DNA from 2 places in the Cellulosimicrobium sp. EB106-03-01-XG111 genome. Region 2 is predicted to be linked to the other one. Evidence: predicted binding sites of a transcription regulator. Region 2 holds the regulator's gene; the other holds the start of a gene.
What was found. Region 2 encodes LexA, which represses DNA repair genes until DNA is damaged. Its sites were predicted from a motif close to TCGAACANNTGTTCGA; they were not measured.
Positions count from the first base shown of each region.

Region 1: a site for LexA is predicted at 2,279-2,294, ahead of imuA' (DnaE2-dependent mutagenesis accessory factor ImuA'). Genes of this name have one in related genera too.

Region 1 covers NZ_JBYTEQ010000018.1:38,415-41,934, forward strand. Annotated here, with positions in the region: gene AC3WT4_RS14505 (DNA polymerase Y family protein) at 1-1,100, opposite strand, end outside; gene imuA' (DnaE2-dependent mutagenesis accessory factor ImuA') at 1,097-2,197, opposite strand; gene AC3WT4_RS14515 (YbaK/EbsC family protein) at 2,569-3,150, shown strand; gene helR (RNA polymerase recycling motor ATPase HelR) at 3,222-3,520, opposite strand, start outside.
Region 2 covers NZ_JBYTEQ010000009.1:104,195-107,714, forward strand. Annotated here, with positions in the region: gene AC3WT4_RS10020 (ATP-dependent DNA helicase) at 1-80, shown strand, start outside; gene AC3WT4_RS10025 (L-lactate dehydrogenase) at 110-1,117, shown strand; gene lexA (transcriptional repressor LexA) at 1,233-1,967, opposite strand; gene AC3WT4_RS10035 (LysM peptidoglycan-binding domain-containing protein) at 2,302-2,667, shown strand; gene nrdR (transcriptional regulator NrdR) at 3,036-3,520, shown strand, end outside.

The sequences.
Region 1 (3,520 bases), on a different contig from region 2:
AGGCGGGCCAGCGGCGCGACGCCCGGGACGACGTCGGCCCCGCCGGGCGAGCCGTGCTCGCCGCCACGGCGCGCGGCCCGGGCCGCGCGCCCGGCGCGGACGGACGTGGTGGTGAGCCAGCCCTCGAGCTGCCACCGGACCTTGTCCGTGAGGCGCGCCGGGCTCATCGCGCCCGGCCCGTCGAGCCGCCAGGTGCGCTCGAGGTCGTCGCCCTCGACGGTCCGCGCGGTGATGCGCAGGCGCCCGGCGACGAGCGAGCGCGCGACGAGCTGGTCGTGCAGGTCCTCGGAGAGCCGCCGCGCGGCGAAGGTCGCGACGTCGACGCGCTCGGCGGGCGGGTCGAGCTCGGCGCTCACCGCGACGTCGGGCTCGACGCGGCGCCGCGCGGGCGGGCGCAGGTCCTCGCCGCGCGCGAGCCGGTGCGCCCACGCGCCGAGGTCGCCGAAGCGTCCCTCGACGGTCGCGGGCGGCAGGGCCGCGAGCGCCCCGAGGGTCCGCACGCCGAGCCGGCCCAGGAGGTCCACGAGCTCGTCGACCGCGACGGCGGCGTCCGGGCGGGCGGTGACGTGCACGAGGTCGCGCGCCGGCCGGGGCGCGAGGAACGCGGCGGAGCGGCCGGGCGGGACGACGGCGGCGTCCCGTGCGGCGAGCACGGCGGCGAGGATGCCGTCGGCGACGCCCACCTGGCTCTCGTGGCCGGTGCGCTCGGCGACGCGCGCGACGAGCGCCTCCGCGAGCGCGGCGTCGGACCCGTGGTAGCGGCTCGCCCCGGCGGCGGGCAGGAGCAGCAGGCCGGGCCGGGTGATCTCCAGCCCCGCGACGACGGTCTCGGCCGCGAGCGCGACGGGCTCGAACTCGCGGGCGTCGCGCGCGTCGTCGACGTCGAGCAGCTCGAGCTCGGGGCAGCACTCGCGGGCCCGACGGCGGCGCATGCCCCGGCGCACGCCCTGGGCGCGCGCGGTCGCGGAGACGGCGACGACGCGGCGGCCGTCGTGCGTCGCGGCGGGGACGTGCGCGGGGACGTCGCGCACCGCCATCGCCGCGAGCACCGGCCAGTCCGGCACCCACAGGGCGGCCGTGCGGGTCGGGCTCGTGCTCATCCGACGAGCCGGAGCCGGGAGGGCCGGTCGGGGTCCTCGACCGGCGCGGGGCCGGTGCGGGTCGTGCGGGCGGTCACGGCGGTCTCGGCCGCGGTGGCGCCGGTCCCGGCCGCCGGCCGGGTGCCGCGGGCGTCCTCGGCGAGGAACGCGGGCCAGTCGTCGTGGGCGAGCGGGAGCTCGACCTCGACCCGCGTGGGGCGCGCGGCTCCCCCGCGGCCCGCGCGCTCGACGACGAGGGTACGACGGCGCAGCCAGCCCGCGCCGCGGTCCGCCCCGGACCAGCCGCCGCCCGTCACGGTGAGCGCGACGTGCGCGCCCGGCCACGTCCCCGCGGCGACGAGCAGCGCCCCGCGCTCGCGCGCCCGTGCGGCCAGGCGCCGTCGGTCGGGGTCGGTGAGGGCGGCGTCGGGCCCGACGACCACGACGTCCAGGCCGTCGACGAGCGCCGAGATCGCGAGCGCCGCGTCCGGGCCGGGCCGCGGGACGAGCACCACGCGGCCGAGGTCGGCGCCGGCGTCGGCGGCCGCGAGCAGCCCCACGGCGGGGAACCCGACGGCGGCGGTCCACGCCCCGGACCGCGACGGCCGCGCGACGAGCGCGAGCAGGAGGCTCGTCGAGCCACGCACCGCCAGCACGGTGCCGCGCTGCAGGGCGCCGAGCGGGAGGAGCGGCGCGAGCGCGTCGTGCACCGGCCACCACCGCTCGTCCGTGCCCACGTCCCGGCTCGCGCCCGAGGCCGTGGCGTGGCGCGTGCGGGCGCGCGCCGGAGGTTCGGGCGGCGCGGCAGGGGCGGGCCGGACGACCGGCGACGAGACGACGTCCGCGAGCGGGGCGACCTCGGCGAGGAGGGCGGTGCCGGCGCGCGGGGCGATTTCGGCGCGCGGGGCGGTCTCGGTGCGCGGGGCGACGGCCGGTGCCGCCGGGGCCGTGAGCGGTTCGGGGGGCGCGGGGGCGACGACGGGGCGGTGTCGGCGGACCCCCGTACGCTCCTCCGCGCGGCGCAGGACGGCGCGGGCCCGCTCGGCCTTGTCGACGGCCGCTCCCGTCGTCTGGCCGGACGCTCCCGCCCGCTCGGCGGGGTCGGCGAGAAGGGTCATCTCGCCTCCCGGGGTGGTGCTCGGACGGGACGCGCACCGCGCGTCGACTGCTGCGGGCGGCGTGCTGCACCCGCTGAACGTTCGAACAGACGTTCGAACACTTCCAGTGAACGACCGCCGCTCCGAGGTGTCAACTCCGCAGGTCGGAGGCGCCTGCTTCGTCCGAGATGCCCACCCCAACCCTCGACCCCCGCTGGAGACTTGCCCGAAACCCTCGACCTCTACCTGACCCTCCTCCCCCGCCGACCATGCGGCTGTCGCCCGTCCGGCGGGCGGCACGGGCCGCGACCGCATGCTCGGCGGGTTCGAGGGGCGTGTTCGGCATCCGGCCTCTTCCGCGCGGCGGCCCGCCGGGGTGGCAGGCTGGCGGCATGGACGCCCGCACGACGCTGCCCACGCTCGGCTCGCTCACCTGGGAGCCGGCGCTCGACCACCTCGACCTCGTCGCCCCCGTGACCGCCGACGCGCTGCGCCGGTGGGCCGACGCCGAGCCGGACGTCGCGACGCTCGTCGCCGTGACGGAGATCCACCCCGACCTCGCCGACACCGCGACGCTCAACGCCGCGTTCGACCTGCCCGTCGAGGCGTCGGCGAACTGCGTCGTCGTGGGCGGCACCCGGGCGGGCGACGAGCGTGTTGCCGCCGCCGTCGTGCGGGCGCACACACGCGCCGACGTCAACACGCGCATCCGCAAGCTGCTCGACGTGCGCAAGGCGTCGTTCCTGCCGACCGACCGTGCGACGGCGGAGTCCGGCATGGAGTACGGCGGGATCACGCCCGTCGGGCTGCCCGAGGGGTGGCGCGTGCTCGTCGACTCCCGCGTGGTGACCGACGGCGCGCTCGCGCTGGTCGGGAGCGGCGTGCGGCGCTCGAAGCTGCTGCTCCCCGGAGACCTCCTCGGGCGCCTGCCCGGCGTCGAGGTCGTCGAGGACCTCGCCGTCCCGGTGGCCTGACGCACCCCCTCTCCGAGCACGACCCGAGACGCCCTGGGCATCCCCGACGACCCTCAGGTCGTGCTCGGCGGTCAGTCCTCCAGGACGACGAGCCGCTGCGTCGCGCGCGTCATCGCGACGTAGCGGTCCACGGCTCCCTCGACGCCGTCGCCGAACGCGCGCGGGTCCACGAGCACCACGAGGTCGAACTCGAGGCCCTTCGCCGTCTCGGGCGTGAGCCACCGCACCCGCGCGGACCCGCCACCGACGTCACCGACCTTGCCGTCCGACCCGTCACCGACCCTGCCGTCCGACCCGGCGCCGGACGGCTCGGTGGCACCGATGACGCACGCCGTGCCGTCCGCGTGCTCGGCGAGCCACGCGTCGAGGA
Region 2 (3,520 bases):
GGTCCATGCCGGGGTTCTGGCAGACGACCGACCGCGACGTGGCCACCGCTGCGCTCCGCCGCCTCGCCGCCCTAGGCTGAGCCCTTTCCAGCGACTTCACGGAGGCGACATGACGAGCACGTCACCGCAGGGCACCGGCGACGCGACCGCGGGCGGTCCGGGAGGGGGAGCACGGACCACGAAGCTCGCGATCGTCGGCGCCGGGGCCGTCGGCTCGACGCTGGCCTACGCCGCGCTCATGCGCGGCGCGGCGCGCACCGTGGCGCTCCTCGACGTCAACCGCGCGAAGGTCGAGGCCGAGGTCCTCGACCTCCAGCACGGCATCCAGTTCATGCCCATGGCGCGCGTCGAGGGGTCCGACGACGTCGCGGTGTGCGCGGGGGCCGACGTGGTCGTGGTGACGGCCGGCGCCAAGCAGAAGCCGGGCCAGACACGCCTCGACCTCGCCGAGGGCACGATCGGGCTCATGCGGACGATCCTCCCGGGCCTCGTGGAGGTCGCTCCGGACGCCGTCTACGTCATGGTGACCAACCCCGTCGACATCGTCACGTACGCGGCGCTCAAGTTCTCGGGGCTCCCCCCGACGCAGCTCTTCGGCAGCGGCACGGTGCTCGACTCCTCGCGGCTGCGGTTCCTCGTCGCGCAGCACTGCGGCGTCGCGGTGCAGAACGTGCACGCGTACATCGCCGGGGAGCACGGCGACAGCGAGATCCCGCTCTGGAGCTCCGCGACGATCGGCGGGGCGCCGCTGCTCGAGTGGCAGGGCATCGGCGGCCGGGGGCCGCTCACGGGCGACGTGCGCGACGAGATCGCGCGCGAGGTCGTGCAGTCGGCCTACCGGATCATCGAGGGCAAGGGCGCGACGAACTACGCCGTCGGGCTCGCGGGCACCCGGATCATCGAGGCGGTGCTCGCCGACGAGCACCGGGTGCTCCCCGTGTCCACCCTCCTCGACGGCATCTACGGGCTCGAGGACGTGTGCCTCTCGCTCCCGACGCTCGTCGACCGCCGCGGCGCCACGGAGCGTGTCGAGGTCCCGCTGGCGGACGACGAGCTCGCGGGACTGCGCTCGTCCGCAGAGTCGCTGCGCGCGGTCGCGCGGCGCTTCGGCATCTGAGCCCGCGGGCCTCGTCGGGCCCTGCACGACGAGAGCCGGGTGGTCGAGGGACCACCCGGCTCTCGTGCTGACCGGACCCTGCTCGCGGTCCGCGCGCAGGCTGCGCGGGGACGGTTCAGAGGCTGCGCAGGACGGAGACGACGCGCCCCAGCACCTGGGCGTCGTCCCCGGGGATCGGCTCGTACGCGGCGTTGTGCGGCATCAGCCACACGTGGCCGTCCGCGCGTCGCAGGCTCTTGACGGTCGCCTCGCCGTCGATCATGGCGGCCACGATCTCGCCGTTCTCCGCGACCGGCTGACGGCGCACGACGACCCAGTCGCCGTCGCAGATCGCCGCGTCGATCATCGAGTCGCCCTGCACGCGCAGGAGGAAGAGCTCGCCCTCGCCGACGAGCTGGCGCGGCAGCGGGAAGACGTCCTCCACGACCTGCTCCGCGAGGATGGGGCCACCGGCGGCGATGCGGCCCACGACAGGGACGTACGACGGCGCGGGGTGGGCCTCGTCGTACGTGGGCTCGGGTGCGGCCCCGGCGGGCGCGAGGGGGGTGGCACGGCGGGAGTCGTCGGGCTGGACGACCTCGATCGCGCGCGGGCGGTTCGGGTCGCGGCGCAGGAAGCCCTTGCGCTCGAGCGTCGTGAGCTGGTGCTTGACGGAGGACGGGCTGGTGAGCCCGACGGCCTCGCCGATCTCGCGCATGCTCGGCGGGTAGCCCCGCTGCTCGACGCACGCGCGGATGGTCTCGAGCACGAGCCGCTGGCGCGGGGTGAGCCCGTCACCCCCTGCCGACCCGTCCGGCAGCTCGCGCACCTCGGCGATCCCCCGTGCCCTGTCCGTGCCTCGTCCCGCCATGGTCGCTCCGCCCTCGTCCGTCGCGTGCCACCGGCCCCGGCCGGGCCTGCGGCTTCCCCTCCCCGGGGCGTGCACCCCGGGACCTCGGTCGCTCCTCCGGGTCCGAGCGGACATGTCCGGCGAACCGACCTGACCCCAGGTTAGGGGAGTATGCGACACGAATCAAACACCTGTTCGAGCATGCCTCGACTCTGTGGGTCGTTCGTGATAGACCTTCGTACAGATGTTCTACGTACAGGTGTTCGACCGGAGCGGTCGGGCGGGAGCGAGACGGGCGCGCGGGTCCGATCGACCGGGGAAGGCGATCGGGCCCGCGGGCCGGGACGGAGGGGACATGGACACGATGGCGATGGCGACGCCGACCGGGTTCGCACGTGGCGGATCGATGGGGGGTGCGCGGGCGGAGGCTCCGCTGCGCATCACGCGACGCGGTCGGGCGGTTCTCGTCCTGCTCGTGGCGGTCGTGCTCGTGCTCGCCGCGCGCGTCGGCCTGGCGGTCGCGAGCGGGCCGGGGGAGCCGGTCGAGGTCCGCGTCCACGTCGTGAGCTCGGGGGAGACGCTGTGGGAGCTGGCGCAGGGCGTCGCGACCCCGGGCGAGGACCTGCGTGAGGTGGTCAGCGGGCTCGTCGAGCTGAACGGCCTGTCGTCGTCGGGCGTGCAGACCGGTCAGACGATCCTCCTCCCGGTCGGCGAGCGGTGACGGGGCACGGGTGCGGGCCCTCTGTCTGTGACGCAGCACACGGCGCTGCTGCGTAGCAGGCTCGCGCGAAGGGTTGCGCCGTCGCATTAGGTACGCCTAAGTTAGTGTCACCTCACACGCCGGCTGGGGGGCTGGGCGGACGAGGCGAGGAGTGCGCGGACCACCGCGACTCCTGTGCACGTCGCCGCGCGCGAGGCGAGTCGCGCGCGAGATGGGGACGGGGGCGTCCCGACGGGGGCGGTCGACCACGACCGCCCCCGTTCTGCTGCCCGGGATCGGGCGGGACGTCCGGCGTGTTGCACCGCGCGCCCGGGACGACATACGTTCGTCGCGCCGACCCGTCGGCGCGACCCGCGGAGGAGCCCGCCATGCACTGCCCGTTCTGCCGTCACGCGGACTCCCGCGTCGTCGACTCCCGCACGTCCGACGACGGCGCCTCGATCCGTCGTCGGCGTCAGTGCCCGGAGTGCAACCGCCGCTTCACGACGATCGAGACCGCGAGCCTGTCGGTGGTCAAGAGGTCCGGCGTGACGGAGCCCTTCTCGCGCGAGAAGATCGTCAACGGCGTCCGCAAGGCCTGCCAGGGGCGGCCGGTGAACGAGGACGACCTCGCGGTCCTCGCGCAACGCGTCGAGGAGACCATCCGCGCGAGCGGCAGCGCCGAGCTCGACGCGTACGAGATCGGCCTCGCGATCCTCGGGCCGCTGCGCGAGCTCGACGAGGTCGCCTACCTCCGCTTCGCGAGCGTCTACCAGGCGTTCGACTCGCTCGAGGACTTCGAGAGCGCCATCACGTCGCTGCGCGTGGACCGGGAGGAACGTGAGGCGGCGGCCGGGCGTGCGGCGGCCGGGGC